2 regions of the Frondihabitans sp. VKM Ac-2883 genome follow, and region 2 is predicted to be linked to the other one. Evidence: predicted binding sites of a transcription regulator. Region 2 holds the regulator's gene; the other holds the start of a gene.
The links. Region 2 encodes LexA, which represses DNA repair genes until DNA is damaged. Its sites were predicted from a motif close to TCGAACANNTGTTCGA; they were not measured.

Region 1 (15,199 bases), on a different contig from region 2:
GAAGGGGCGGTTCTCGAGGATCCGGGTCACCTCGGCCTCCGTGATGCCCTGCACGTCGACCAGAGAGAGACGAATGCCGAGCTCGCCGGGGTACGAGCGGGCGACGGGAGTGCGCGGGGGCTTCACCCGCTCGACGTGGAAGACGCCGCTCGACGCATTGACGTCGAGCGGCAGGACGGGGATGCCCATGCGTTTCGCCTCGGTCAGCAGCAGGCGCTTGGGGTACATGCCGGGATCGTGGGTGAGGATGCCGGCGAGGAACTCGGCCGGGTAGTGGGTCTTGAGCCAGGCGCTCTGGTAAGTGGGCAGGGCGAAGGCGGCGCCGTGCGCCTTGCAGAAGCCGAACGACCCGAAGCCCTTGAGCACACCCCAGATGCGGTCGATCTCTTTTTCGGTGAACTTCGAGCGGCCCTGCTCGTCGCGGTTGTCTCGCGTCTTCTGCCGGAACTCGTCTTCGAGGTCGTCGCGCTTCGTCATGGCGCGTCGCATCTCGTCGGCCTCGGCGAGCGAGATGCCCATGGTGGCGTTCAAAATGCGAAGCACGTGCTCGTGGTAGATCACCACCCCGTAGCTGTCTTGGAGGAACTCGGCGAACGAGGGGTGCAGATAATCGGGCTGCTGAAAACCGTGCTTGGTGTCGAGGTAGGGCGCGACCATGTTGCCCTTCATCGGGCCGGGCCGGAACAGCGAGATGTCGGCGATGAGGTCTTCGTACTGGTCGGGCTGCATCTTGCCGATCAGCTCGCGCTGCCCGGGACTCTCGATCTGGAACATGCCGAGGGTGTGGGTGGTGCGGATCGCCTCGTAGGTGGGCTCGTCGTCGTGGGGGATCGCGTCGAGTTCGATGCGGCCCTGCCGGTTGACGTAGGGCACATCGAGGGGGAGCGCACCGGCGAGGGCCGTGCGCGGGCCGTTGATGCGCTCGATCTCGTCGAGCGCGAAGGCCATCGACGACTGCATGCGCACGCCGAGCACGTCGAGTTTGAGCAGGCCCGCGTCGTTCATGTCGTGCTTGTCGAACTGGCTCATCGGAAGCCCCATGCCGCTCGGCTGCACCGGGGTCATGCTGAGCAGGTCGGAGTCGCCGAGGATCACGCCGCACGGATGCATCGAGATGTGCCGGGGGAGTCGGTCGAGTCGCTCGGTCAAGTCGACGAGCAGCTCGATCTGGTCGTTCTCGCGAGCGAGATCGGCGATCTCGCGCAACTCGGGCTTCTCGGCGAGGGCGGTGCGGAAGTCGCGGGCGTTCGATCGCCAGACGTTCTTTGCCACCAGGTCGATCTGCTCGTCGTCGAGGCCGAGAGCGAGCCCTGCGTCGCGGACGGCCCCGCGCCCGCGGTAGGTCGACTGCATCGACATCAGGGTGACCCGGTTGCTGCCGTAGCGGTCGAAGATGGCCCGGTAGATCTCGTGTCGCCTCGCCGACTCGACGTCGATGTCGATATCGGGGAGCGTCTCGCGCTTGTTGCCGAGGAACCGCTCGAACAGGAGGTCGTGCTCGAGCGGGTCGACGTTGGAGATGCGCAGCAGGTAGGTGACGAGGCTGCCGGCGCCCGACCCTCGGGCGGCATTCCGCACCCGCATGTCGCGCATCAGCTGCGAGACGTCGGCCACCGTGAGGAAGTAGCTCGCGAACCCGAACCCGGTGATGGTCTTCAGCTCGTCGCGCATGCGTCGCTCGAGCTTCTCGCGCTTCGCCATCGAGACGTCGCCGAATCGCTCGGTGATGCCCGCCTCGGAGCGACGCCAGAGCACCTGGTCGGGGTCGCCCTCGACACCGATCGCACTCAGCTCGGGAACCTTCGGGCGGCGCCAGCCGAGATCGGCGTCGGGGTCGAGGCGGCAGCGATCGGCGAGCTCTTCGGTTGCGGCCAGCATCTCTTCGGCACTGCGCCGATCGAGTGACGAGACGCTCGCGATCTGCTGTGCCAACTCGCGCATCGCCCCGGGGCCTTTCAGCCAGGCCTGGGCGTTGGGCTGCGGCTCGAACGACCCGAGGGCGGCAAGGTGCCCCGCGGCATCAAGCACGTCGGCGGTGACGGCGCCATCGGGTTCGAGGTAGCGAACCGCGTTGCTGAGGATCGCCGGAACGCGGGCGGCGTCGGCCAGTTCGAGCATGCGGGCCGCGTGCCGCAGAGAACGGCTCTCGCCGGGTTCGGTCAGGTGGCAGACGACCTCGACGACTACACCGCCCGGCAACAGGGTCTTCCAGTCGTCGAGCAGCGCCATCGCCTTCGCGTGATCACCGCGAGACACCGCCCGACCGACATCGGAGTCGGGACCGAGCAGCACGGTGCCGGCCGGACCGTCGTCGCCGAGCAGGAAGGCTCGGAGCCGTGAGCGGGCGATCGTCGCAACGCTGTTCGCGGTGCCGCTCGTCTTGCGTGTGGCTCGACCGTGCGCCGCGCTGATGAGCCGGCAGAGGGAGGCCCACCCAGCCCCCGCCGCCACACCGCCGGCGGGGGAGCCGTGGGCGAGCACCACGATGCGATCGGTGTCGGCCGCAGACCGGCCGCGTGCAGACCCGCCCTCGGCATCGGACAGGACGCCGAGCTCGACCCCGACGATCGGATCGATGCCCGCGGCCCGGCAGGCGCCGACGTGCCGGATCGCTCCGTAGAGACCGTCGCGGTCGGTGATCGCCGCCGCATCAGCCCCACTGTTTACGGCTTGCGCGACGAGATCCATCGGCGTCGCCGTGCCGAAATGAGCGCTGAACGAGGAGGCCACGTGCAGGTGCGTGAATGCCATGCGACCCCTCTCGTTCGAACGTGTGTTCGAACAGTGTAGGTCACGCGACTGACACGGATCAACGAGCTCACAGGCCGCCGTATGGCAGTCTGTCGTGATGCCTTCACCGGGAAATCGACGTGCCCTGAGACTGCTGGCGCACCCCCGGATCCTCCTCGCCGTCAAGGCGGCTCTCGCTGCAGCGCTCGCCTGGTGGATCGCGCCGCACGTGCCGGGCACTGCTGCCGACTACCCCTACTACGCGCCGCTCGGGGCCGTCGTAAGCATGTACCCGACGGTGAAGGCGTCGCTGACGCAGGGCATTCAGACACTCGCCGGGCTAGTGCTCGGTATCGGCCTCGCGGCGGTCGTCGTGGCCCTCGGCAACCCGACGGTGCTGACTGTCGCCCTGGTGATCGGCGTCGGCGTGCTGCTCGGCGGGCTGCCGCTGCTCGGGGCCGGTCGCGACTGGGTACCTATGGCCGGGCTGTTCGTGCTGCTCATCGGCGGCTCCGACAGCGAGGACTACTCGTGGGGCTATGCGGTGCAGATGCTCGTCGGCATCGTCGTGGGCGTGGTGATCAACTTCACGGTCGTGCCCCCGCTCTACTCGAGTGACGCCCGTGATCGACTGCAGCGCCTCCACTCCGAGCTGGCCGACCGGGCCGACGACCTCGCCGGAGTGTTCCGCGCCGACTGGCCGCTCGACGGCGACGAGTTCGAGAGCCGCATCGAATCCCTGCCCGTGACACTCGCCCGGGTGCGCGCGGCCGTCGACTACGGCGACGAATCGCAACGGTGGAACCCCCGCCGCCGACGCCGGATCGACCTCAGCGACGACCGCGACCGGCTCCGCATCGCCGAGCGGATCGCCTTCCACCTGCGCGACGCCGCCGAAGTGACCGGCGAGCTGGCACGACGCGGCGCCGATCCCGACCGGCGGGTCGAGAGCCCAGGATCCGCGGTCACCGAACCCCTCGCCGCGTTGTACGCCGCCCTCGCCGACGCCATCCGGGCCCATGACGATCGCGCCCGGCCGATCTCTCAGGCCGAGGCCGCCCTCGACGACGCCTGGGCCGCTCTCGACGCCGGCACGAAGCCCTCGCCGCGCCGGGTGGCGGAAGAAGCGTCGGTGGCGCTGTCGGCGTCGCGGATCCTCGTCGCCCTGGCGCGCTGACCGGGTGACACGCACTACCCGACCGATGCCGACACGATCAGGCGCGGAGCAGTACGGTTGACGCTGGCATCGTGGCCTCTCGCGCCCGTGACCGCACCCGACCTCCGCCGGGAATTCTCGCCCGACGAGCGCGTTGAGACACATGGCCCGTTTCTACGGGCTTCACTTCGGAAAGGACGTCCATGAATTCCCGCACCGCGACTCGCCCCGAGCAGACCGTCTGATGACGGAGACGAGCACACTCATCATCCTCGGCGCTTCCGGTGACCTCACCGAGCGCCTCCTCCTCCCCGGTCTCGCGAGCCTGCTCAAGAGCGACCGCGGCGTCGACGTCAAGCTGATCGGGACGGGCCGCTCCGAGCGCTCGACCGAGGAGTGGGACGACGTCGTCAAGACGGCCTTCAACGGCGACGCCGGTAGCGACCTCGCCAAGCGGACCCTCGCCTCCAGCGAGTACATCCAGGGCGACCCGACCGATCCCGAGCACCTCAAGAAGCTGTTCGCGGCCTCCGAGGGCGCGCCGGTCATGTACTTCGCGCTTCCGCCCGCCATCTCGACCAAGGTCATCAAGGCCCTAGAAGAGATCGATGTTCCCGACGGACTCCGCCTGGCACTCGAGAAGCCCTTCGGCAGCGATGAGCAGGGCGCCCGCGACCTGAACGAGGAGCTCCTCAAGGTCATCCCCGAAGAGCGCATCCACCGCACCGACCACTTCCTCGGTCGCTCGACGGTGCTCGACATCATCGGCCTCCGCTTCGCGAACCGCCTCTTCGAGCCGGTCTGGAACGGCGACAACATCGAGAAGGTCGAGATCTTCTACGACGAGGTCCTCGGCCTCGAGGGTCGCGCGCAGTACTACGACAAGGCCGGCGCCCTGATCGACATGATCCAGAGCCACCTGCTGCAGGTGCTGGCGATCATCGCCATGGACGCCCCGTCGTCGATCGACTCGATCGAGCTCCGAAGCGAGATCGCCCGCGTCCTCCGCGCCACCTGGGTGAAAGACGGCGACCCCGTCGCCTCCAGCCGCCGTGGCCAGTACTCCGCCGGCACCATCGACGGCAAAGACGTTCCCGCCTACTCCGACGAAGACGGAGTCGACAACGAGCGTCAGACCGAAACCCTCGCAGAGGTCGAGTTCGAGATCAAGACGCGTCGCTGGGCCGGCGTGCCGTTCATCCTGCGCTCCGGCAAGGGCATGACCAAGGTGCGCAAGGAGGTGCTGATCACGTTCAAGCCCGTGCCGGTGCTTCCCGCAGGCCTCAAGGGCGCCTCCAGCCCCGACACGCTGCGCATCGAGATCAGCCCCGAGACCCTCGAGCTCGGCGTCACCACCAACGGCCAGGGCAACCCGTTCTCGCTAGAGAAGTCGGTCTTCAAGACCGACCTCGGCAAGCCCGAGCTGACCCCCTACGGTGAGGTGCTCTCGGGCATCTTCCACGACGACCCGACGCTGTCGATCCGTGGCGACGTGGCCGAGCGCTGCTGGGCGATCGTGCAGCCGGTCATCGACGCGTGGCAGGCCGACGACGTGCCGCTCGAGAAGTACCCCGCGGGTTCGTCCGGGCCGGAAGGCTGGACCACCTCGAAAGAGGCGTGACCCTCGCGCGTCTGATGATGTGACGCGAATTGGCCGAAGCGACGTGGCGTGCCACGGTGCTTCGGCCGATTCGTGTTTGCAAGCGCGTGCGTCTGCGGACGCGGTCGGTCAGGCCTGACTCGCGAGCCGTCGGGCGTCGCCTCCGCGCGAGTGCTCGATCGCGGCGTCGATGGCGTCGGCCGCGCGCACGAGGGCCAGGTGAGACAGCGCCTGCGGCGTGTTGCCGACGTGACGCCCCGTGGCCACCTCGATCTCTTCGGAGAGCATTCCGACGTCGTTGGCGAATCCGACGAGGCGATCCATCAGCCGGGTCGCATCGTCGATGCGGCCGCTGCGACCGTACTGCTCGGCGAGCCAAAACGAGCACGCGAGGAACGGGTTTTCGGTGCCGGCCAGGCCATCGACACCCGACTCGGTGCGGTAGCGGAGAAGCAGTCCGTCGTGCAGGAGGTCTTCTTCGATGGCCTTGACCGTGCCGAGCATTCGCGGGTCGTGGGCGTCGACGTAACCGACCTGCGCGAGCTGCAGCAGTGACGCATCGACCTCTTTCGAACCGTAGTGCTGCACATAGCAGTTGCGTTCGGCGTCGTAGCCGTGCTCCTCGATCTCGTCGCGCACCTTCTCGCGGAGTTCGAGCCACCGGTCGACGGGGCCCTCGAGGTGGAACTGCTGCACGCCGCGGATCGCCCGATCGAGTGCCGCCCAGATCATCACCCGGGAGTGCGTGAAGTGCTGCGCCTCGCCGCGGATCTCCCAGATGCCGTTGTCGGGCCGCGACCAGTTGTCTTCGACGTACGACATGAGGGCCCGCTGCAGCGACCACGAATCAGCCCCCTCTTCGACGCCGAGCTCGCGGGCGTCGTGAAGAGCGACCATCACCTCACCGAAGACGTCGCCCTGATATTGCGTGAAGGCGCCGTTGCCGATGCGCACCGGCGCAGCCCCCTGGTAGCCCGGCAGTTCGTCGATGGTCGTCTCGGCCAGATAGCGCTCGCCCGCCAGCCCGTACATGATCTGCACGTCGGCGGGGTCGCCGGCGATAGCGCGCAGAAGCCAGTCGCGCCAGCCGGTGGCTTCGTCGGCGAAGCCGTGCAGAATGAGCGCCTGCAGAGTCATCGACGCATCGCGAAGCCAGACGTAGCGGTAATCCCAGTTGCGCTGCCCGCCGAACTGCTCGGGCAGGCTCGTGGTGGCGGCCGCGACGATACCGTTCGTGTCTTCGTGGGTGAGCGCTCGGAGCAGCAGGAGCGAGCGGTGCACCTCGGAGGAGTAGACGGCGGGGGCGTCGGAGTGGGAAGCCCATTCCTGCCACCACGAGACCGTGTCGAGGATCCGCGCCCCGACGTCGATCGGAGCGGGCGGCTCGCGGTGCGACGGATACCAGGTCAGCGACAGATCGACGGTCTCACCCTCGGAGACGTCGAAGGTGGCCTCGTGGGTGTGGTCGGAGGCGGTGAGCTTGGGGCCGCGGACGACGACGGCGTCGGGCCCGGCGATCGCGATCAGTGCGGTCGTGCCGGGCTCGCCCCGGCCAGCGGCGATGTCGGCGGAGTCGGGGATCTGCCTGATCCAGGGAACAGCGGTCGTGTAGGCGAAACGGATGCGGAGGTCTTCGTGCATCGTCACCGTGCCGCGGATGCCGCGGATTCGCCGGATGACATCGGCGCGCCTGTCGCCGTAGGGCATCAGGTCGGTCACCTCGACTTCACCGGTCGCGGTGACCCAGCGCGTGGTCAACACGAACGTGCTGTCGACGTACGAGCGGGTGGCTGTAGCGGCCTCATCGCTCGGCGCTACCAGCCAGCGACCGTTGTCGTCGTCGCCGAGAAGCGCGGCGAACATCGACGCCGAATCGAACCGGGGGAGGCACAGCCAGTCGATACTGCCGTTTCGGCCGACCAGGGCGGCGGTGTGACAGTCGCCGATCAGTGCATAGTCTTCGATCGCTAGGGGCATGGGCTCATCAAATCACTCGGGAGCTTCGAATCGGTCGAACCAGGGCGGCGTCAGGCGAACAGCTGCTGATCGACCTCGTCGTCGAAGACACCAAGCAGCAGCCACTCGTGGCTGACGGGATCTCGGGCTAGGTCGAACGTGCCGTCGACCCTCTGCGCGCCATCGGTGAGGGGAAGGGCGTCGACTCGCCAAACCGGCATCTCGATCAGGTCGGCGCCGGCCCCGCGGGGCGCTCGTTTCGCCGATGCCCACCATGCCTGCCGGGTGATCCAGTACTCGGGCGAGCTAACCACCCCGTAGACGACGCGGCGCCAGGTGAAGCGGAGGGGTAGCCCCTCATCGGTCGTCTCGACCGGTACTCGTTCGTCGATTCTCATGTGCGCCCCATTCGTTTGATTCGAAGATACGTTCGAATTCTAGAAATCGCCACCGACATTCGCGCCACCGCATCGGTGGCAACAGTGGTGGAAGCAGAGACCGGGAGTCCTCGGCTGAGCGCTCCCTACCCGAGACCCGCCGACCCGAGCAGAGTGAAGACATGAAGACGACAGGAAACACCATTCTCATCACCGGCGGCACCTCGGGACTCGGCCTGGGGCTCGCCCAGCGATTCGCCGCTGCGGGCAACAAGGTCATCGTGGCCGGCCGCCGCGCCGAGCTGCTGCGCGACATCGAGGCGAGCAACCCGGGGATCACCGGCCTCGAGCTCGACGTCGCCGATCCGACATCGATCGCGGAGGCGTTCACGAAGGTGACCGCGTCGGATCCTGAGCTCAATGTGGTGATCACCATGGCCGGGATCATGCAGCCGGAAGACCTGCACTCGGCCGGGTTCCTCGAGACCGCCGAGAAGACGATCACGACCAACCTGCTCGGGACGATCCGCACGATCGCCGCGTTCACCGAGTTCTTGCAGACCAAACCGGACGCCACGATCATGACCGTCACCTCGGGCCTCGCCTACACGCCGCTCGCCCTCACTCCGACGTACAACGCGACCAAGGCCGCCGTGGCCTCGTTCACCGACATCCTGCGCCTGCAGCTCGCCGACACGTCGGTCGAGGTGCTCGAGCTGGTCCCGCCGGCGGTTGCCACGACCCTGCTCGGTCAGGATCAGGACGACAGCGGGCGCGCCATGCCGGTCGACGAGTTTCTCGACGAGGTCATGTCGATCCTCACCGAGCGACCGGACGAGAAGCAGGTCATGGTCGAGCGCGTGAAGCCGCTGCGCTACTCCGAGGCCAACGGCAACTACGACCAGGTGATGCAGATGCTGGCCGGCAGCCACTAGGCGCTCAGTTCGGCTCGACGAGCCCCTTCTCGACCAGCTGATCCCAGATGCCGGCGCCGTCGGGCGCATAGATCCAGGGCACGTTGGTGGCGCGCTCGCGCTCCTCACTCCGGGAGCGGCCACCGGCGAACACGGCCTCGCTCGACGACAGCTGGCGGATCGCCACGCCGGCCACGTTGCTCGGATGATCGCGCAGGAACCCGCCGTAGAGATCTTCGTCGTGCTGCCCGTCGTCACCGATGAGCAGCCATTCCATGTCGGGGAACTCCTGTGCCAGGCGGGCCAGCGACTGCTGCTTGTGCTGGCGCCCCGATCGGAACCAGCGGTCGTGGGTCGGACCCCAGTCGGTCAGGAGGAGCGGACCGCGCGGGTAGAAGTTGCGGCTGAGGAACCGGTAGAGCGTCGGAGCCACGTTCCAGGCGCCGGTCGAGAGGTAGATGACCGGGCAGCCGTCGTGTGTCGCGCGGAGGCGCTCGTAGAGGACGGCCATGCCGGGCACGGGCCGTCGAGCGTGCTCGTCGAGTACGAAGGTGTTCCAGGCGGCCAGGAGCGGGCGGGGGAGTGCCGTTACCATCACGGTGTCGTCGATGTCGGACACCATGCCGAATCGCACCGACGGGTCGATGACGAAGATCTCCGCCGAGACGTCGAGGGAGCCCTCGGTGCGGAGCGTGATGGTGTTCCACCCCGGCGGCAATCCCACTTCGATTCGAGCGTCGACGACTCCGCCGCGATCGGCGGTCGCGTGATGGGTGACGCCGTCGACCACCACGTCGACGACGACCTCGTCGATCGGAACGCTGGTGAAGCTCCTCCACCCGCGCACGTGCGTGTGCCCGGTGGAGCGTTTCTCGCCGTCTTTCGTCAGGAGCACGCGGCCGAGCACGCGGAACCAGCCATCGCCCCCGTAGCCGACGAACGGGACGATCGTCGGGATCAGGCCGCGTCGCCGGGCATTCCGCTCGCGGAACTCGTGGATCGTGTCTTCCATGCGCGCAGCCCGGTGCAGCATCGGCTCGACGCCCTGCGAGACGACGTTCTGGGCCAGCTGGCTCTGGCCGAGAGGGCTCTGCCCGAGGGAGGTTTGCGCGAGGTTCTTGGCGAATCGGCTCGTCGAGTCGGATTTTCGGGCGGGTGGCGACTTTCGGGAGCCCAGCATTCGATCATTCTGGCACGCCGGCCGGTTCGCCCGTCCGCGACGATCAGTCGCCTGCGGCGCTCGTCAGCGGCTCGCCGACCTGCCCGCCCGGCACCTCTCGCACGGTCACCCGGTAGGCGTGCTGCTCGGCTTCGCCCGAGATGCCCTCGAGGAGGTCGGCGTCGCCCTCGGTGTGCGGATCGAGCCAGTCCTCCATGATCTCGGCGTCGACCAGCACGGGCATCCGCTCGTGGATCTCGGCGAGCGGCCCGACGGCCTCGCGGGTCAAAATCGTGGTGCTCAGGATCCAGCGACCGGCGTCATTCGCTGCCGCGCCCGGATTGCGCCACCACTCGTAGAGCGCACCGAAGAGCATCAGTTCGTCGTCGGGAAGGCTCACGTACACGGGGAGCTTCAATCCGTCGGCCTGCGGTACCCACTCGTAGTAGCCCGAGGCGGGGATCACGGCGCGCCTTGACACGACCGCGTCGCGGAAGGTGGGCTTCTCGGCCGCCGTCTCGATGCGGGCGTTGAAGGCTCGTGACCCTACCGAAGGGTCGTCTGCCCAGGAGGGGATGAGGCCCCATTTCGCCGAGGCCAGTCGACGGATCGGCGGCCCTCCCGCATCGTCGCCCCGGGGTGCCGCGTCGACGAGAAGACTCACCTGCGCAGTCGGGGCGATATTCCAGGAAGGCTCTGGAAGAGTGTCTCCCGTCACGTCCACGTCGAAGAGCGCCACTAGGTCGCTCGAGGCGCGCGCCATCACGATTCTTCCGCACATGACGTCCAGTCAACCGTAGGTGGACGACATCGAGGCGTCGCAACGCTTGTAAGAAGGAGAACCATTGCTCGTCACCGATGTCAATGAAGCACTGCCCGGGGGATCATCACTGCTCAGGAACGAGCCCGTGCAGGCGAGAAGCTCCGCACGGCTCACCGGGCTCCTCGACGCCGCTGCCGGCATCATCGACGAGATCGGCTTCGAGCGACTGACCACGGCCATGGTCGCCGAGCGGGCCGGAGCCTCCATCGGCACGGTCTACCGCTACTTTCCCGACCGTATCGCCGTCGTCGAGGCGCTGGCGGCGCGCAGCATCGCGCGCCTGCTCGAGCGGCTCGGGGCAGCGATCGGCGAGGCGGATTCGGCCGACTGGCATTCCGCCCTCGACCTCGCCATCACGGCCCAGGTCGAGATGTACCGCAGTGAGCCGGGCTTCCGCGCGATCCGCTTCAGCGAGACCGAGACGGCCGACCGCTCGGGCGATGCCGACGCGCGTCGATCGCTTTCCGATCAACTGACGTCTCACCTCGTCGAGATCTTCTCTCTCGAACGCACCGCCGACCTCGAGTTCGCGATCGAGGTGGCGACCGAGTTGTCGACGTCGCTCGTCGCCCGCGCGTTTCTGCACGATCCTCAGGGCGACTCGCGTTTCATCGACGAGAGCCGGGAAGTCGTGGCGGCATATCTGGAGCGCATCGCTTCGGTCTGAGGCGATTTATGACGGCCTCGTAACACTGCCACCGCAACTGTGGTTCAGTGTGACGACCTGGCGTGTGTCGATTTGTGGTGCCCACCAAGAAGGTGCCCGAAGAAACTGTCCATCGATGCCATGTCCAGCGAGAAGGGTCGCCCATGATCGAGTTCCGCTCGGTAACCAAGCAGTATCCCGACGGAACTCGTGCCGTCGAAGACTTCAGCCTCGTGATCCCCTCCCGCAAGACGACGGTCTTCGTCGGTTCCAGCGGGTGCGGTAAGACCACGATCCTCCGAATGATCAACCGAATGGTGGATCCCACCTCGGGGTCCATTCAGATCGACGGCGACGACATCGGCGGCCTCGAGCCGGTGGGTCTCCGGCGCAGCATCGGCTACGTCATGCAGAACTCCGGGCTGCTTCCGCACCGCAAGGTGGTCGACAACATCGCAACGGTGCCGCTCCTCAAGGGCGTCAAGAAGGCCGAAGCAAGGATCCGGGCACTCGAGCTCATGGACACCGTCGGTCTCGATCGCGCGTTTGCCGACCGCTACCCGAGCCAGCTCTCGGGCGGCCAGCAGCAGCGGGTCGGCGTCGCGCGGGGTCTTGCCGTCGACCCGAACATCCTGCTGATGGATGAGCCGTTCGGCGCCGTGGATCCTCTGGTTCGCTCCGACCTCCAGGAGGAACTGATCCGCCTCCAGCGCGACCTCGACAAGACGGTCGTCTTTGTCACCCACGACATCGACGAGGCCTTCTACCTGGGCGACCAGGTCGTGATCCTCAAGAAGGGCGGCCACATCGCTCAAGTCGGCTCTCCCTCCGAGATCCTCGCGAACCCGGCCGACGACTTCGTGGCGGATTTCGTCGGGGCGAACCGCGGAAAGCGGGCGCTGCACATCGAGGAGACGGCCTCGGGCTCGATCGTCGTCGATGCCGACGGTCGCCCTGCGGGCACGCTGACCGGCCGAGTTCCCGTGGCGGATCGGCCTTTGTCGTGAAGTGGGTGCTCGAGAACCTTCCTTACCTCGCCGACTCGGCGTGGGCGCACCTCCAGCTGAGCATCCCTCCCATCATCCTGTCGTTCGTATTGAGTGTGCCGCTCGGGTGGCTGGCGAACCGTTACCGACTCTTTCGCGGGCCGCTCCTCACAGTCGCCGGTCTGCTCTACGCCATCCCGTCACTGCCGTTGTTGATCGTCCTCAGCGTCGTCGTCGGCCTCGGGCTCCGCAGCCCGGTCAACGTCGTGATCGCTCTGACCCTCTACGGCATGGCGCTCATGGTGCGTTCGACCGCCGATGCGCTCGACGCGGTCGAGCCCGATGTTCGGCAGTCGGCCACAGCCATGGGATTCAGCGGCCTCGGTCGCTTCTTCTCCGTCGAATTTCCCCTCGCCGGCCCCGTGCTCTTGGCCGGGATGCGCGTGGTCGTCGTGAGCACCGTCAGTCTGGTGACCGTCGGGGGAGTGCTCGGCATCAACGGGCTGGGCCTTCTCTTCACTGACGGGCTGCAGCGCGGCATCATTGCCGAAATCGTCGCCGGTATCGTCTTGACGGTTGCCCTGGCACTGATCCTCGACAGTCTGCTCGTGCTCCTCGGACGCCTCCTCATGCCGTGGTCGCGTGCCGCCGCGGCTCCGACTCGCCGTGCCGCCCGACGGATGATGGCCACCGCATGAACTTCTTCAGCAGTGCCTTCTCGTTCATCGTCGATCCGGCCAACTGGTCGGAGGTTGCGCCAAACCCGATCGGCGACCGCCTCGCCGAGCACCTCTGGTACACGCTCGTGGCCCTCGTCATCTCGGCGGTCATCGCCATTCCGATCGGTCTCGCCATCGGTCACACCGGACGCGGACGCTCAGCCGCGGTGCTCATCTCGGGTGGTGCGCGTGCCCTACCGACCTTCGGTGTTATCACGCTTCTGGCAGTTCTTCTCGGCATCGGTCTCCGCGCACCGCTCATCTCGTTTGTGATCCTGGCTATCCCGTCGATTCTCGCAGGGGCCTACTCGGGCCTCGAAGCGGTCGACCGCAAGACGATCGACGCGGCGCGCGCGATGGGCATGACCGAGTGGCAGATCCTTCGACAGGTCGAGGTGCCTCTCGGACTCCCACTCATCATCGGCGGCCTCCGCTCCGCAACACTGCAGATCGTGGCGACGGCCACCCTCGCCAACTATGTCGGTGCTGGCGGCCTCGGGGTCTTCATTTTCCTCGGCCTCGGCAACAACGACTTCTCCACAATCCTCGTCGGCGCGATCCTCGTGCTCGTGCTCGCCATCGTCCTGGAGATCGTCTTCTCGATCATCCAGCGCCTCGTCGTCCCCGCGGGTGTCCGCGCAGGACGCACTCAAAACGACCGCCCGGGAGCAACCCGTTCCCGCGCGGTAGTGGGATCCCCACTCCAGGAAGGAAGCAAGTGATGTTCACAGCGAAGAAAGGCCGGCTCGCCCTAGTGGGCGCAGTCGCGATCGGGGCTATGGTCGCCCTGGCAGGGTGCTCGTCAAGCGACCCGCTCAAGTCGGGATCGGATGCCACGGCGTCCGGTGACACGATCGTGATCGGCTCGCAGCAGTACTACTCGAACGAGATCGTCGCCGAGGCGTACGCCCAGGCGCTCGAGAACGCCGGGTTCAAGGTCGACCGCCAGTTCAACATCGGTCAGCGCAACGTCTACCTGCCCGAGCTCGAAAAGGGCACGATCGACGTCATGGCCGACTACAGCGGAAGCCTGCTGCAGTACTACGACGCCAAGACCACCGCGAAGAGCGAGGACGACATCGTCGCTGCTCTGCCGGATGCACTGCCGGACGGATTGCGGATCCTCAAGGCCGCCGAGGCGACCGACCAAGACACGTACACCGTCACCAAGAAGTTCTCGGAAGACAACTCGATCACGAGCCTCGCCGACCTGAAGGACTACTCGGGCAAGCTCGTCGTCGGAGCGAACGCCGAGTTCCAGACCCGTCCGTACGGCATCACCGGCCTCAAGTCGGTCTACGGCGCGACGGCGACCCTCAAGACCATCAGCGACTCCGGCGGAGCGAACACCGTCGCCGCGCTGAAGAACGGTCAGGTCCAGCTCGCCGACATCTACTCGGCCAGCCCGGCGATCAAGGCGAACGACTTCGTCAGCCTCGAAGATCCCGAGAACATGATCCTGCCGCAGCACGTGATTCCCGTGGTCGACGACAAGGTCGACTCGAAGGCTGCCGGCATCATCGAGGACGTCAACGCGAAGCTCACGCAGGCCACGCTGATCGACCTCAACACCACGAGCGTCGACGACAAGTCGTCGGCCGCCGTCATCGCGAAGAAGTTCCTGAGCGATTCCGGGCTCGTCAAGTAAAGTCGCAGCACCCCGGAAGAGCCGTCGTTCGAGTCAGAGGCACTCGAACGGCGGCCCTTCTTTTATGCCATGCGCGCTCGTGACAGCAGTCTCTCGGGATCGAGCGTTCCCCGGCGTGATCAGGCTTTTCGCAGGTGAGACGGTCCGATTGGGGCCCGCCTGACTCCTAGGGTTTAAGTGTCCCCAGGAAGTCGCAACGACGAGACGACCACCCCTCGGAATGACAAGAGGCACCCGTGAACCACCCGGTGAGCACCACATGAACGAGCTACTCGATCCGCTCCTTCTTTCGAGATGGCAGTTCGGCCTCACGACCATCTACCACTTCTTGTTCGTGCCTCTCACGATCGGCATGGGCTTCACCGTCGCCGTCTTCCAGACCGCCTGGTACCGCACGGGCCGTGCCCACTACCTCCAGCTGACGAAGTTCTTCGGCCGCATCTTTTTGATCAACTTCGCCATGGGCGTCGTGACCGGAATCGTGC
Region 2 (15,199 bases):
ACGCTTCGTCAGGTCGCATCGAAGGCCAGCGTCGCGCTCGGGTACCTCAGCGAGGTGGAGCGTGGCCAGAAAGAGGCCAGCTCCGAGATCCTCGCGTCTGTTGCGGATGCTCTCGAGACGCCTATCTCCACCATCATGCGTGAAGTCGGTGACCGCATGGCGGTCATCGAGGGGCTGAACCGCATCCCCGACACGCTCCCCGACGACCTCGTCGCCGAGTTCGACGCTGACCTCGCGGTCCGCTAGTCACATTCCGTTTCGAGCTTCGAACGCCCCGGCCTTCTGGTCGGGGCGTTCTTTCGTATGGGGCTTGTGAGGTGCGTCACGCTCGCGGGTTCGCCCGCGCGGAGTCGAACTCCAGGATCCGACGGCTCATTTCCCACAGGGCGGGTAGCCTCGACCGGTGCGCAAGAGTGAATTCGCCCGGGCTGTGATCGACGAGTTCGGAGAGGGCTACGGCCGGGTCGTGACCCGCGACGCCGTGCTCCCGGCGCTCGGCAATGTGTCGGCCGACGCGGCCATCGCCCGCGGAGATGAGCCGCGCGACGTGTGGTTGGCGCTCTGCGACGCCGAAGACGTGCCGGTGGAGCGTCGTCACGGCGTGGGTCTGCCGAAGCCGCGGAGCTGATCGGGCCGCCGACGTCCTCCCGTCCGAATTTGAAGGAGATTTGTCGCCGCGCAGCCCCGGATCCGCATAACTACGGTCGCGCGCGCCGGTTTTTCCTTCGAATTCGGGCAGCGGCATGAGCGACACGCCGCCCCTGAGCCACTCGAACATGTGTTCGGTTGAGTGTTAGCCTCGTCTTCACAGGGGCTCGCTGGAGCCCGGTTCTCCACGGAAGGCCTGCTGCCGCTCTGAGTGTCGGTGGTTCTCCGTAGCGTTCTTTTCACCAGCGCTTCCCCTGAGCCTTGTCGAAGAACATCCGGCCTTGCACCATCGGCCGGTCGGGGCACGACAGCCTATAGGCGCACCGCCCATCCGCACCGGATGTCATCCAAGGAGAACACCATGCCCTCAGTTGCTGACCGCGAGAAAGCCCTCGAGACCGCACTCGCCCAGATCGACCGCCAGTTCGGTAAGGGCGCCGTCATGAGGCTCGGAAGCGACGAGCGCGCTCCCGTCGCCATCATCCCCACGGGCTCGATCGCCTTGGATGTCGCGCTCGGCATTGGCGGGCTTCCGCGGGGTCGAATCGTCGAGATCTACGGGCCCGAGTCGTCGGGTAAGACGACCCTCACCCTCCACGCGATCGCGAACGCTCAGAAGTCCGGAGGCATCGCCGCCTTCATCGACGCCGAGCACGCCCTCGACCCGGAGTACGCCAAGAAGCTCGGCGTCGACATCGACGCCCTTCTCGTGTCGCAGCCCGACACCGGTGAGCAGGCGCTCGAGATCGCCGACATGCTGGTCCGCTCCGGTTCCATCGATCTCGTCGTCATCGACTCCGTCGCAGCCCTCGTGCCGCGCGCCGAGATCGAGGGCGAGATGGGTGACTCTCACGTCGGCCTCCAAGCTCGACTCATGTCGCAGGCGCTTCGCAAGCTCACCGGTGGTCTCAGCCAGACCGGCACCACGATGATCTTCATCAACCAGCTGCGCGAAAAGATCGGTGTCTTCTTCGGAAGCCCGGAGACGACCGCCGGTGGTAAGGCCCTCAAGTTCTACGCATCCGTCCGCCTCGACATCCGTCGCATCGAGACTCTCAAAGACGGCACCGATGCCGTGGGTAACCGCACCCGCGTCAAGGTCGTCAAAAACAAGATGGCACCGCCGTTCAAGCAGGCCGAATTCGATATCCTCTACGGTGTCGGCATCTCGCGTGAGGGCAGCCTGATCGACTTCGGCGTCGAGCACGGCATCGTGCGCAAATCGGGCGCGTGGTACACCTACGAGGGCGACCAGCTCGGGCAGGGCAAAGAGAACTCCCGCAACTTCCTGCTGTCCAACAAGTCGATCGCTCTCGAGATCGAGCAGAAGATCCTGGCCAAGCTTGGTGTCGGCGCCGACGGCGCGGCTGCGAAGGCCGCAAACGACGCGGCCGCAGCAGCCGCGGCACCGGCAGCGGCTCCTTCGGTCGCACCCATCCAGCGCAAGCTGGCAGAGCGCAAGGGCGCATGAGCGACAACGACGATCGTCTCGCGCCGGTAACCCCGCTCTTCGGGGCCGGGTGGGCAAAGCCGGGCACCAGGGCCCCTGACGAGCCGGAGTGGGCTGACCCCGACGAGTCCGCGTCGTTCGAGGCGCGGGCCACTCGGGGCGACGTCGAGGCAGCCGATGGCGGGATCGCCGACATCGGTGGGCATTCCTCACACGGGTCTCTGTCGCAGCGGGGCCGTGAAGCGGCAGAGCCTGACGGTGCCGTGGTCTCGGCCCTGCCGACCTACGCCGCGTTCGCGGCCCGGTCTGAAGGCTCCGAAGCCGGCCCGGACGTCGAGCCTGAGCCCGAGCCCGAAACAGAGCCCGAACCCGAAGAGTCGTACGAAGCGGCCAAGGCTCGAGCGGAGAACATCAGCCTGCATGCGCTCTCCCGCCGGGGTGTCTCGTCGGCCGAAATGACCAAGACCCTTCGGTCGCGTGATCTCCCTGACGAGGTCGTCGCCGAAGAGATCGAGCGTCTCGAACGGGTCGGCCTGCTCAACGACGACGAGCTCGCCGAAAACCTGGTCCGCAGCAAGCAAGATCGCAAGGGCCTGGGCAAGGGCGCTATCACGGCCGAACTCCGTCAGCGCGGTGTCGCACAGGAGTCGATCGAGGCGGCCATCGCCGAGATCGACGATGACGAGGAGCAGGCACGCGCCGACGATTGGGCGACCAAGCGCGCCGGGCAGCTCCGCGGACTCGACCAGGCAACCGCGGAGAGGCGACTCAACGGCTACCTGATGCGGCGGGGCTACCGGTCGGAGGTCATCCGACGAGCGGTCGAGAAGGCTCTGCCCCGGGGTGGGTCTCGCGGCGGGGGATCGCGCGGGGGTGTTCGATTCGAGTGAGGGGTCGCGGATCCTCGGCTCCGACATCGTCGGGTACGAGGCGCGGCCCGCAAAGATTTACACTGGAGCACTATGTCGACGGTCCTCGAAACCAGCGCACCCGTTCCTACGGATGCCCGCGCACGCACCTATGAGGTGCGCACCTTCGGGTGCCAGATGAACGTCCACGACTCCGAGCGGCTCAGCGGATCACTCGAAGCTGCCGGCTACGTACCCGCCGACGGGGCCGAGGCCGACATCGTCGTCATCAACACGTGTGCGGTGCGAGAGAACGCCGACAACAAGCTCTATGGCACGCTCGGGCATCTGGCTCAGACGAAACGCAACCACGAGGGCATGCAGATCGCTGTCGGGGGATGCCTCGCCCAGAAAGACAAGTCAATCATCCTCGACCGAGCTCCGTGGGTCGACGTCGTCTTCGGAACGCACAACATGGGCGCTCTGCCGACTCTGCTGGAGCGCGCGCGTCACAACGACGAGGCACAGCTCGAGATCCTCGAGTCGCTCGACGTCTTCCCTTCGACACTGCCGACGAAGCGCGACTCGACCTACAGCGGATGGGTCTCGATCTCGGTCGGTTGCAACAACACCTGCACTTTCTGCATCGTGCCCGCGCTCCGGGGCAAGGAGAAAGACCGCCGTCCCGGCGAGATTCTGGCCGAGATTCAGGCCCTCGTCGACGATGGCGCCGTCGAGGTCACGCTCCTCGGGCAGAACGTCAACTCGTATGGCGTCGAGTTCGGAGACCGGGGCGCCTTTGCGAAGCTGCTTCGTGCCGCCGGTCAGATCGCCGGTCTGGAGCGCATTCGGTTCACCAGCCCCCACCCCGCCGCCTTCACCGACGACGTCATCGACGCGATGGCCGACACACCCTCGGTCATGCCGCAGCTTCACATGCCGCTGCAGTCGGGGAGCGACCGGATTCTCAAGGCAATGCGCCGCAGCTATCGCAGCGAGAAGTTCCTCGGCATCCTCGATCGTGTCCGCGCGCAGATGCCCGATGCGGCCATCAGCACAGACATCATCGTGGGGTTCCCCGGCGAGACCGAAGACGACTTCCAAGAGACGCTCCGCGTCGTCGAGCAGTCGAGGTTCGCTACCGCCTTCACATTCCAGTACTCCGTCCGCCCGGGCACACCCGCCGCTGACTACGCCGATCAGATTCCGAAGGCGGTCGTCCAGGAGCGCTTCGAGCGTCTCGCCGCTCTGCAAGACCGCATCTCGTACGAAGAGAACCAGAAGCAGGTCGGGCGCGTGGTCGAGCTCCTGGTGGCAACCAACGAGGGGCGCAAAGACGAGGCCACACACCGGCTCTCGGGTCGCGCGCAAGATTCGCGTCTCGTGCACTTCGAATTGCCCGCGGGCATCGAGGCGCCTCGTCCCGGAGACATGGTCACGGTCGAGATCACCGAGGCAAAGCCGTTCTACCTCCTCTCCGATCAGACGGCAACGAGCCCGTTCTCCGTTCGGCGTACTCGGGCGGGCGACGCGTGGGATCTCGCCCAGGCGGCCTCCTGCGGTCTGCCCAGCGGCTCGACGGGTGTGGCGTCGGCCACGAAGCCGCGGGTGTCGCTCGGCTTGCCCACGCTTCGGGTGTCGACGACGCCGATCTACGATTCGTCCGACTCCGAACGGTAGGCGCGTCGCCAGTGAGCGCGTTGCCGCGCCTCGATTTCGCCGTCGTCGTGGGGGCGACCGGCACCGGTAAATCGACCTTCTCGCTCGACCTCGCTGACGAACTCGCCACTCGCGGGCGCACCGCCGAGATAGTCAATGCCGACGCGATGCAGCTGTACCGGGGAATGGACGTCGGCACCGCGAAGCTTCCGGTCGCCGAACGCCGGGGTATCCCGCATCACCTCTTCGACGAACTCGACGTCACCGACGAGGCCAGCGTCGAGTGGTACCAGCGACGGGCACGCGAGGTCGCGAGCGGCATCTTCGAGCGGGGGGCCGTCCCGATCCTGGTCGGCGGCTCAGGTCTCTACGTGTCGGGGGCCGTCTTCGACTTCGCCTTTCCCGGCACCGACGAGGTCGTCCGCCACAAATACGAGTCGCAGTTGACGGCAGAGGGGGTCGGCGTCGTCTACCGCCTGCTCCTCGAACGTGATCCGGAGGCGGCGCGGGCAATCGGCTCGCACAACGGCCGGCGTATCGTGCGAGCCCTCGAGGTGGGCGAGCTCACGGGCAGGCCTTTCGCGGTGGGCCTGCCCGACGACGCCCCGACGTGGCACTCGCCCGCGTTCTTCGGCCTCGAAGAGACGCGTGAGATCCTCGTCGAGCGACTCGACGACCGAGTGGACGGCATGTGGCGTGACGGGCTCCTCTCCGAGGTCGAGAGACTGCGAGAGCAGGGGATCGAACGGGGCGCGACCGCGAGCCGAGCCATCGGCTACTCCCAGGCCCTGCAGCAGCTGCGCGGCGAGGTCTCCGAGGGCGAGGCGAAAGACTCGACCAAGCTGCTCACACGGAGGTACGCCCGCCGACAGGTGAGCTGGTTCCGGCGGTATCCGCGGGTCGCCTGGTCGGGGGCAGGGAGCGCAGGATCCGTGTCAGCCGCCGCCGATACACTCGTGGGGTGACCACCACCGTCCGCTTCACCAAGGGCCAGGGCACGGGCAACGACTTCGTGCTGTTCTCCGACCCCGATGGCTCGTTCGATCTCACACCGGATCGCATCCGCGCGCTGGCCGATCGCCGATTCGGTGTCGGCGGCGACGGCGTGATTCGAGCGGTGCGCAGCGACAGCCACCCTGAGGGCGCGTCGAGTCTGGCCGAAGACGACGGTGCCGAGTGGTTCATGGATTATCACAACGCCGACGGCAGTGTGGCCGAGATGTGCGGCAATGGCATTCGCGTCTTCACGAAGTACCTCCTCGAGCAGGGCCTGGTCACCCTCGAGCCGGGTGAGACCCTGGCGATCGGCACGAGGGCTGGTGTGCGCGACGTTCAGATCAACCGGTCGGGGTTCCAGGTCGACCTGGGGCGGTGGGGGCTGACCGACGAGGCCCAGGTGCGGGCTCGAAATCTGCATGCGGCGAGGCCCGGCCTCGGACTTACGGTCGGCAACCCCCACGTCGTCGTCGCTCTCGCCTCGGCCGACGAGCTCGCCGACGTCGATCTCACGGTGGTGCCGATCCTCGAGCCGAATCCCGTCGACGGGGCCAACGTCGAGTTCGTCGTCCCTGCCGATCCGCTGGTCGCCGACGGGATCGGGCGCATCAGCATGCGAGTGCACGAGCGCGGTTCCGGTGAGACTCTCTCGTGTGGCACGGGTGCGGCGGCTGCGGCCCTTGCCGTTCGCTACTGGGCGGGGCCCTCGGCTCCCGATCAGTGGCGGGTCGACGTTCCCGGTGGCACCGTCGGCGTGCGAATGTTCGCGACGGAAGACGGCGAGCACGTCTCGTTGAGTGGCCCCGCGGAGCTCGTCTTCACCGGAGACCTGGTTCTCTGACGCCTCGCGGGTTAGTCTTCTCGCATGAAGACCATCTGACCCAGTCGCTCGCCGGGGTTCGGCGTCCCTTTCGACGAAGCGCCACTACTGTCGGACTGCGCGCAGTACGCGGTATCCCTTCGACGTGGTCTCCCGTTCGACTTCGACGATCTCGGCCATCGTCTCGTTCATCCATCGCTGAAGCGAGTCGGCGCCGAGGCTCTTCGCCACGACGAGGTATGCCTCCATGTCGATGCCGAGGCGAGGCAGCCACTGGCTGAGAATGCCGTGGAGAGCCTCTTTACCGACTCGAATGGGCGGGTTCGACCAGATTCCGTCGAAGACGAGATCATCGGGAACGTCTGGGGGCAGCACGGCGTTGACGTTAGTGAGGCCGACGCGAGCGGCGTTCTCGCGAAGGAGCTCGAGGACGCGCTCGTTGACGTCGACCGCCCAAACGGTCGCCTCGGGCGACCGAAGGGCGAGAGTGAGCGCGATCGGCCCCCATCCACACCCCACATCCAAGAAGGTGCCGTCGCTCGGTGGCGTCGGCATTGATCCAAGAAGTACCGCGGTACCCGGATCGATCCGCCCCGGGCTGAAGACGCCCGCGGCGGTTGCCAGCGTGAGCTCACGCCCGGCGAGCTCGACCGTGATCTCTCTCGGTCGGAGCTCGCTCGAGGGGGAGCTCGAGAAGTAGTGATCGCTGGTCATCACCCCAGATTACTGAACACGAAAGGTCTAATGTGACTCGAATGACAGAGCACAGCACCACAGAGGAGAAGGGCGCCGAGCGCGACGACGTCGTCGACCGGATCCTGAGCAATGCCTCGTCGCGAGCCGGCCTGTCCGTCTTCTCGCCGGCCCAGGCCATCCAGACCCAGGGTCTCGGCACGAGAGGCGACGGTACCGGAGACGATCACCACGACGGCGATCAGTTCGACCGCGAAGACCGGCAGGCGCTTCGGCGCGTGGCCGGCCTCTCGACCGAGCTCCAAGACGTCACGGAGGTCGAGTACCGACAGCTTCGGCTCGAGAACGTGGTTCTCATCGGCGTGTACTCGCAGGGGTCGCTCGGCGACGCCGAGAATTCGTTGCGCGAGCTGGCGGCGTTGGCTGAGACGGCGGGCGCGGTGGTCCTCGATGGGCTCCTGCAGCGTCGCCCCAACCCCGACCCCAGCACGTACCTCGGGTCGGGCAAGGCGCTCGAATTGAAGAACACCGTATTAGCCCTTGGCGCTGACACCGTGATCGCCGACACCGAGCTGGCTCCGAGCCAGCGGCGCGCGCTTGAAGACGTGGTGAAGGTCAAGGTGATCGACCGCACGGCTGTGATCCTCGACATCTTCAGTCAGCACGCCACGAGCCGCGAGGGCAAGGCGCAGGTCGAATTGGCCCAGCTGGAATACCTCCTCCCGCGACTGCGCGGTTGGGGTGACTCGATGTCGCGCCAGGCCGGTGGCCAGGTCGGTGGCGCGGGCGCCGGTATGGGTTCCCGTGGGCCGGGTGAGACGAAGATCGAACTCGACCGTCGCCGCATCCACACCCGTATGGCGATTCTTCGCAAGAAGATCAAAGAGATGAAGCCGGCTCGAGTCGCGAAGCGGGCCAACCGGGTGCGCAACACGGTTCCGAGCGTGGCGATAGCCGGCTACACCAACGCAGGCAAGTCCAGCCTGCTGAACCGTCTGACCCGCGCGGGGGTCCTCGTCGAGAACGCCCTGTTCGCGACGCTGGACGCGACCGTTCGCAAGTCGTCGACCGACGATGGCCGGCCGTTTACGTACTCCGACACCGTCGGATTCGTGCGCAACCTGCCGCACCAGCTCGTCGAGGCCTTCCGGTCGACTCTCGAAGAGGTGCAGGACAGCGACATCATCGTGCACGTCGTCGACGGATCGCACCCCGATCCGGCTGCTCAGCTGGCGACGGTTCGAGAGGTGATCTCGGAGGTCGACGGGCGTGACATTCCCGAGGTGGTCGTCTTCAACAAGAGCGACCTGATCGACGAGAGCCAGCGTCTGGTGCTCCAGGGCATGGTGCCTGACGCGATCTTCGTGTCGGCTCGTACGGGCGCCGGTATCGACGAGTTGCGAGCGCGGATCGCCGAGTTGCTGCCCCGGCCCGAGGTCGAGCTCGATCTACTCGTGCCGTTCGATCGCGGTGATGTCGTGTCTCGAATTCACGAGATCGGACGCGTCGTCGACGTCGAATACGTCGCTGAGGGCACTCGGGTGACGGCCCGGGTCTATCCGCAGGACGCCCCGACACTGCAGGAGTTCGCGCACTAGAGGCGGACACTTCCGCCGAGTGCACGAAAACCGCCCCCGAGCTTGGGCTCGGGGGCGGTTTTTGCACTTTCGAAAGCTGTTAGAGCGACCGCAGCACGGCGACGACCTTGCCAAGGATCTGCGCGTGATCGCCGACGATCGGCTCGAAGTTCGAGTTGCGGGGGAGCAGCCAGGTGTGACCGTCGCGCTGACGGAAGACTTTGACGGTCGCCTCGTCGTCGAGCATCGCGGCGACGATCTCGCCGTTCTCGGCGTTGCCCTGCTGGCGAACGACAACCCAGTCGCCGTCGCAGATCGCAGCGTCGATCATCGACTCGCCGACGACCTTGAGCATGAACAGCTCGCCCTTGCCGACGAGCGTGCGGGGGAGCGGCATAACGTCTTCGACCTGCTGCTCGGCCGTGATCGGAATACCCGCGGCGATTCGCCCGACTAGGGGCACCCGGGCGGTGATGTTGTCGTCGTCGTCATAACGGACGATCGAGGGCTCAGGATCCGACTTGGCCGGGTCTTCGAGAAGAACCTCGAGAGCGCGTGGCCGGTTCGGGTCTCGGCGAATCGCTCCCGCCAGCTCGAGTTGATTGAGCTGGTGCGTCACGCTGGAGAGAGAGGCCAACCCGACGGCATCGCCGATCTCGCGCATGCTCGGCGGGTAGCCACGGCTGCCGATCGAGTCGCGGATCGCCGTGAGAATCAGCGTCTGCTTCGCGGTGAGGGCCTTCTTCGGAGACGTGGCGTCGGCGCCTTGATCGCCCTGGGTTTCGCGTCGTGCGGTCTCGCGTGCCATCTCGCCCTCTCGAATGTCGGTGGTCGCTGGTCTACTGATCCCACCGATCGAAACTGTATCCGGTCAGATATGGCAGAACAAACACATGTTCGAGTGTGTCGCGTGTTTTTTGCCAAATTTCTGGTACCGAGCTCTTGAAATCGGCCGTAATCGAAGATATGTTCGGAACACGCCTTCGAGTCCGCAGTCTTACGGGCCGATCGTGTTCGATGAGAGAGGCAACAGCATGAGCGCTACGATCACCGCACTGGTTCCTTCTACCTCCCGCGCCGCGACGGTTTCGACCTCGGGTCCGGTCCCCACTGACGTGCCGACCCACCTCCGCATCACGCGCCGCGGTCGCCTGGTTCTGACGCTCGCCGTCGTCGTTGCCGCACTCGCCCTCATTGCCGGCTTCCTGCTCACCGGCGGCAGCGCCGTCGCGACGAGTTCAGCGGGCAACGTCCATTTCGACCACGTCACCGTCTCGGCGGGCGAGACCCTGTGGCAGGTGGCAGAGGGCGTCGCTCCCGACTCTGACCCGCGCGACGTCATCTCCGACATCGTCAAGTTGAACGATCTCTCTTCGACGCAGGTCATGCCGGGCCAGTCGCTCGCCATCCCGGTGCAGTACAGCCAGAGCTGATCAGGTCTTCGACCGCCCCTCGGCGCCGCGCTCACGCGTGGCGCCGTTCGCGTCTTCGATGGAGTGCAGACGGTGGGCCCCATCCGGTGCCGCCTGCAGCCGCCGTTTGCAGTCACGGCCCGGAGTCGCCAACAGTGGAGAGCCTGTGGAGAACGCAGTTGCGGCGCGAGCACGCCCCGTAAAATGGTGTTGTGGCTATCACTCTCGACGACCTTCCCATTCGCGACGACCTCCGAGGTCAGTCGCCCTACGGCGCACCTCAGAAGAAGGTGCCTGTCGCGCTGAACGTCAACGAGAACACCCATCCGATTCCCGAAGACGTGGCTCGCGACATCGTCGAATCCGTTGCCGCCGCTGTGCTCGAGGTCAATCGCTACCCCGACCGTGAGTTCACGCCCCTTCGCGAGGCGCTGGCCCGCTATCTCAGTGGTGGCCTCGAGCCCGGTGAGGCGATCGAGCCGGCGCAGATCTGGGCGGCGAACGGCTCCAACGAGGTCATTCAGCAGATCCTGCAGGCGTTTGGCGGGCCGGGCCGAACCGCTCTCGGGTTCCCCCCCACCTATTCGATGCACTCCATCATCACCAGGGGCACGGGTACCGAGTGGGTCGAAGCGCCTCGAGACGAGGGTTTCGAGATCTCGCCCGAGACGGTCGCTCGCGAGATCCGCCGGGTCGACCCCGACATCGTGTTCTTGTGCGCGCCCAACAACCCCACGGGCACGCCGGTCGAGCTGGCGACCATCGAGGCGGCCTACGAGGCTGCCCGGGGCATCGTCCTGGTCGACGAGGCGTATGCCGAATTCATGCCCGCCGATCGACCCTCGGCGGTCACGCTCCTCGAAGGGCGACCCCGTCTGCTCGTCTCCCGCACTATGAGTAAGGCGTTCGCATTCGCAGGTGCCCGAGTCGGCTACCTCGCCGCCGACCCTGCGGTGATCGACGCGCTCCGACTCGTGCGGCTTCCGTACCACCTGTCGTCGTTGACGCAGGCCGCCGCCGTCGCCGCGCTCCGGCACGCCGACGAGATGCTCGCCATGGTCGACGACATCAAGGCGCAGCGTGACCGCATCGTCGAGACGCTCACCGAGCTCGGCTATCAGCCGTGGCCGACGTGGTCGAACTTCGTCCTCTTCGGCGGCGTCGACGATCCCGAGGCGGTCTTCGAGCAGCTCCTCGCTCGTGGCATCATCGTGCGCGATCTCGCGATCCCGGGGCACCTGCGCGTGAGCGCCGGCACGGCTGCTGAGACCACGGCGTTCCTCGAGGCCATGAGCGACATTAGGCTCGGAGCATGAGCACAGCGTCCCAGGCGTTCCGCGATCGCACCGCGTCGGTCAGTCGATCCACGAGCGAGTCGAGCATCGACCTGTCACTCGACCTCGACGGGACGGGCTCGGCGAGTATCGACTCATCGGTGCCGTTCTTCGATCACCTCCTCACCGCGCTCTCGAAGCACTCGCTCATCGACCTCAGTGTCAAGGCCACCGGCGATACCCACATCGACGTGCATCACACGGTCGAAGACATCGGCATCACCTTCGGCACCGCGCTAAAGCAGGCGCTCGGAGACAAGGCGGGCATCCGTCGCTACGGTGACGCGCTCGTGCCCCTCGACGAGGCGCTGGTGCAGGCGGTCGTCGACGTCTCCGGTCGTCCCTATCTCGTGCACACGGGCGAGCCGGCCGGGTTCGAGATGCACCTGATCGGTGGCCACTTCACAGGGTCGATGGTTCGCCACGTCTTCGAGGCGATCGCGTTCCACGCGGGGCTCACCGTGCATATCACCGTGCTCGGCGGTCGTGATCCGCACCACATCGCCGAAGCAGAATTCAAGGCTTTCGCTCGGGCGCTTCGGGCTGCCGTCGAGCCCGATCCTCGCGTCGAGGGTATTCCCTCGACGAAGGGTGCTCTGTGACGGCCGCCGGTGCCCGCCCTAGGGTCGTCGTGCTCGACTACGGCAGCGGCAACGTGCACTCGGCCATCAAAGCGCTCGAGCTCGCCGGCGCCAATGTCGAGCTCACTGCCGAGAGCGACCGCGTCGCGAAAGCCGACGGGTTGTTCGTTCCCGGTGTCGGTGCGTTCTCCGCGGTGATGAGCCAGCTCGAGTCCGTCCGCGGGGCCGAGAAGATCGATCGGCGTCTCGCGGGCGGTCGCCCGGTCCTCGGTGTCTGTGTCGGAATGCAGGTGCTCTTCGACCGGAGCGTCGAGCGTGGCTCCGAGGTGGACGGCCTCGGCGAATGGCCCGGCGTCATCGACGAGTTGAAGGCGGAGGTTCTGCCGCACATGGGCTGGAACACCGTCGACGCGCCGACCGAGTCGCTTCTCTTCGACGGCGTCCGCGACGAGCGCTTCTACTTCGTCCACTCCTTTGCGGCCCAGTCCTGGAGCCTCGAGGGGCACGGAGCCCGCAAGGGCCCGCTCGTCACCTGGGGTGATCACGGCGGTCCGTTCGTCGCCGCGGTCGAGAACGGCCCCCTCTGGGCCACCCAGTTCCACCCCGAGAAGTCAGGCCAACCCGGCATCCGCCTGCTGACCAACTGGCTGCAGACGCTGTAGTCCGCCGACGAAGCCGGCCGTGCCGGATCCTTTATCTCTCCGCCCTTCCTCCCCAGAAAGCACCATGAGCGAGATCACCTCCACCCCCGCCCTCACCCTTCTTCCGGCTGTCGACGTCGCCGACGGCAAGGCGGTCCGCCTCACCCAGGGGGAGGCCGGCACCGAGACGAACTACGGCGACCCGGTCGATGCGGCAGCCGACTGGAAAGACCAGGGTGCTGAATGGCTGCACCTCGTCGACCTCGACGCCGCCTTCGGTCGAGGGCACAACCGGGAGGTCATCCACCGTGTGATCAAGCAGGTCACCGGCATCCACGTCGAGTTGTCGGGCGGTATCCGCGACGACGCGTCCCTCGAGGCCGCGCTCGAGACCGGCGTCAAACGCATCAACCTCGGCACGGCTGCGCTCGAAAACCCGGAGTGGGCGGCGTCCGTCATCGCACGCTACGGCGACGCCATCGCGGTCGGGCTCGACGTGCGCGGCACCACGCTGGCCGCACGGGGCTGGACCAAAGAGGGCGGCGACCTGTTCGAGGTGCTGGCTCGTCTCGAAGACGCAGGCTGCGCTCGATACGTGGTGACCGACGTCACGAAAGACGGCACCCTCCAGGGTCCGAACGTCGAGCTGCTGAAGCAGGTCATGCAGCAGACCGATCGCCCCGTCGTCGCGTCCGGCGGTATCTCGAGCCTCGACGACCTGATCGCTCTTCGCGAGTTGGTGCCCCACGGCCTCGAGGGCGCAATCGTGGGCAAGGCGCTGTATGCCGGTGCGTTCACGCTTGCGGCTGCCCTCGACGTCGCCGGGCGCTGATGGCGGCGAGTTCCCACCACGGCGATCACGGCCATTCCGATCGAGACAGTGCGGGCACACCCTGGGCCGGCCGAACTTTTCAGGCGCACGACACGGCCTACGCCGCCGACGACGGAACAGCCGATGCGAGGCTTCTCGATGCGCTGCAGCGTTTCCGCGCCCAGGAGGTCGGCGAATCGGCTGTGGTCGACGCGCTGCGTTCGGCCCGTCTGCTGATCCCGCTGATCGCCCACGCGGGCGACGAGGGGGTCAACGAGCACGGCGTGACCGTCGACAAGACTCAAGAACTCGCGATCGTCACCGTCGAGGGCCCTGACGGGCGGAGCGTGCTACCGGCGTTCACCTCGGTCGCGGCCCTCTCGACCTGGAACCCCACGGCTCGGCCTGTGCCGGCCGAAGCTCGTCGCGTGGCCATCGCGGCGGCGGGGGAGTCGACCGAACTCTTGGTGCTCGACCCCGGCTCCGAGACCGAATTCGGCATCCGGCGACCCGCACTGTGGGCGCTCGCCCAAGACCTGCCGTGGGTGGCGTCCTACGCCGACGACGAGGTGGCAGAGGCTTTCCTGCGTCCCACCTCCGACGAGCAGTCCGTCGCCAGCGTCACGGTCGCCGCTTCGTCGGCGAGTGCACGACTGAGCGGCCCTGAGCTCGTCGTCGAGCTGGGGCTGCGGCCGGGCCTTGATCGCGAGGCGCTGGCAGCACTGCTCGCGAGGCTGCAGTCCGCCTGGGCGTCCGATGAGGTCATCGCGAAGCGCGTCGACAGCATGGCCGTTCGCGTCGTGGCTGCAGTCTGACGACAGAGCGCGCTCGACAAGGATCCGGGCGCGGCGCCGCGAACCGTCCCGTCAGTTGACCGGGCCGGTGTACTTTTCGCCCGGCCCCTTGCCCACCGGATCGGCGATGGGCGACGCCTCGCGGAACGCCAGTTGCACGGTACGGAGCCCGTCGCGAAGGGCGCGGGCGTGGGTGTCGCCGATCTCGGGCGCTGCGGCAGTAACCAGTCCGGCCAGAGCCGTGATGAGTTTGCGGGCCTCGTCGAGGTCGATCTGGGTCTCGGGTGCGTCGGCGAGCCCGAGCTTGACGGCGCTCGCACTGAGCAGGTGAACCGCGACCGTGTTGATGACCTCGACCGCCGGAACGTCGGCGATATCGCGCTCGGCCCCGATCTCTTCGACCCCGTCGCCCACCGTGTCGTAGGGGGAGATGTGGTCGTCGGCTGGCGGGTTGTGGCTCACAAGCGATCTCTCTGCTAGGCTTCATGCGGCTACGGGGCTTTATGCCCTGTTCGAAAGAGGAGTTTATCCCACCCGCGACTTCAACGTTACCGGGTAGTTACACCCCGCACGGCATCGAGACGAAGGTTTCGAGGCCAGCAGCTCTAAGGGTGTCGTGTTGGCGTCAGCCGGCATGTGACTTCCTCTTTTTCGCCCGCCCGACCACCCGTCGAGTGTTGATCAAGAATTAGAGGAGTCCCGCATCAGCGATCCCCGTACCAACGACCGCATCCGCGTCCCTGAGGTCCGACTTGTCGGGCCCGCTGGCGAGCAGGTGGGCGTTGTCCCCATCGCCATGGCCCTGCGTCTCGCGCAAGAGGCCGACCTGGATCTGGTCGAAGTTGCACCGAACTCGAAGCCGCCCGTGGCAAAGATCATGGATTACGGCAAGTTCAAGTACGAGGCTGCGCAGAAGGCCAAAGAGGCCCGGCGCA

Region 1: the regulator LexA is predicted to act here: its motif matches at 7,861-7,876, upstream of ITJ49_RS09205 (DUF6504 family protein).

The regions. Positions count from the first base shown of each region.
Region 1 is NZ_JADKSF010000004.1:140,116-155,314, forward strand. Features, by position in the region: gene ITJ49_RS09185 (DNA polymerase III subunit alpha) at 1-2,751, opposite strand, end outside; gene ITJ49_RS09190 (FUSC family protein) at 2,849-3,907, shown strand; gene ITJ49_RS09195 (glucose-6-phosphate dehydrogenase) at 4,131-5,507, shown strand; gene ITJ49_RS09200 (glycoside hydrolase family 15 protein) at 5,616-7,463, opposite strand; gene ITJ49_RS09205 (DUF6504 family protein) at 7,514-7,840, opposite strand; gene ITJ49_RS09210 (SDR family oxidoreductase) at 8,002-8,754, shown strand; gene ITJ49_RS09215 (App1 family protein) at 8,759-9,766, opposite strand; gene ITJ49_RS09220 (SOS response-associated peptidase) at 9,957-10,673, opposite strand; gene ITJ49_RS09225 (TetR/AcrR family transcriptional regulator) at 10,738-11,382, shown strand; gene ITJ49_RS09230 (ABC transporter ATP-binding protein) at 11,526-12,368, shown strand; gene ITJ49_RS09235 (ABC transporter permease subunit) at 12,365-13,045, shown strand; gene ITJ49_RS09240 (ABC transporter permease) at 13,042-13,788, shown strand; gene ITJ49_RS09245 (ABC transporter substrate-binding protein) at 13,788-14,714, shown strand; gene ITJ49_RS09250 (cytochrome ubiquinol oxidase subunit I) at 14,974-15,199, shown strand, end outside.
Region 2 is NZ_JADKSF010000005.1:289,765-304,963, forward strand. Features, by position in the region: gene ITJ49_RS11715 (helix-turn-helix domain-containing protein) at 1-246, shown strand, start outside; gene ITJ49_RS11720 (DUF3046 domain-containing protein) at 404-628, shown strand; gene recA (recombinase RecA) at 1,010-2,119, shown strand; gene ITJ49_RS11730 (regulatory protein RecX) at 2,116-2,988, shown strand; gene miaB (tRNA (N6-isopentenyl adenosine(37)-C2)-methylthiotransferase MiaB) at 3,061-4,626, shown strand; gene miaA (tRNA (adenosine(37)-N6)-dimethylallyltransferase MiaA) at 4,638-5,570, shown strand; gene dapF (diaminopimelate epimerase) at 5,567-6,442, shown strand; gene ITJ49_RS11750 (class I SAM-dependent methyltransferase) at 6,527-7,135, opposite strand; gene hflX (GTPase HflX) at 7,177-8,712, shown strand; gene lexA (transcriptional repressor LexA) at 8,792-9,499, opposite strand; gene ITJ49_RS11765 (LysM peptidoglycan-binding domain-containing protein) at 9,726-10,124, shown strand; gene ITJ49_RS11770 (histidinol-phosphate transaminase) at 10,316-11,419, shown strand; gene hisB (imidazoleglycerol-phosphate dehydratase HisB) at 11,416-12,039, shown strand; gene hisH (imidazole glycerol phosphate synthase subunit HisH) at 12,036-12,680, shown strand; gene priA (bifunctional 1-(5-phosphoribosyl)-5-((5-phosphoribosylamino)methylideneamino)imidazole-4-carboxamide isomerase/phosphoribosylanthranilate isomerase PriA) at 12,745-13,491, shown strand; gene ITJ49_RS11790 (SseB family protein) at 13,491-14,285, shown strand; gene ITJ49_RS11795 (DUF1844 domain-containing protein) at 14,337-14,696, opposite strand; gene infC (translation initiation factor IF-3) at 14,968-15,199, shown strand, end outside.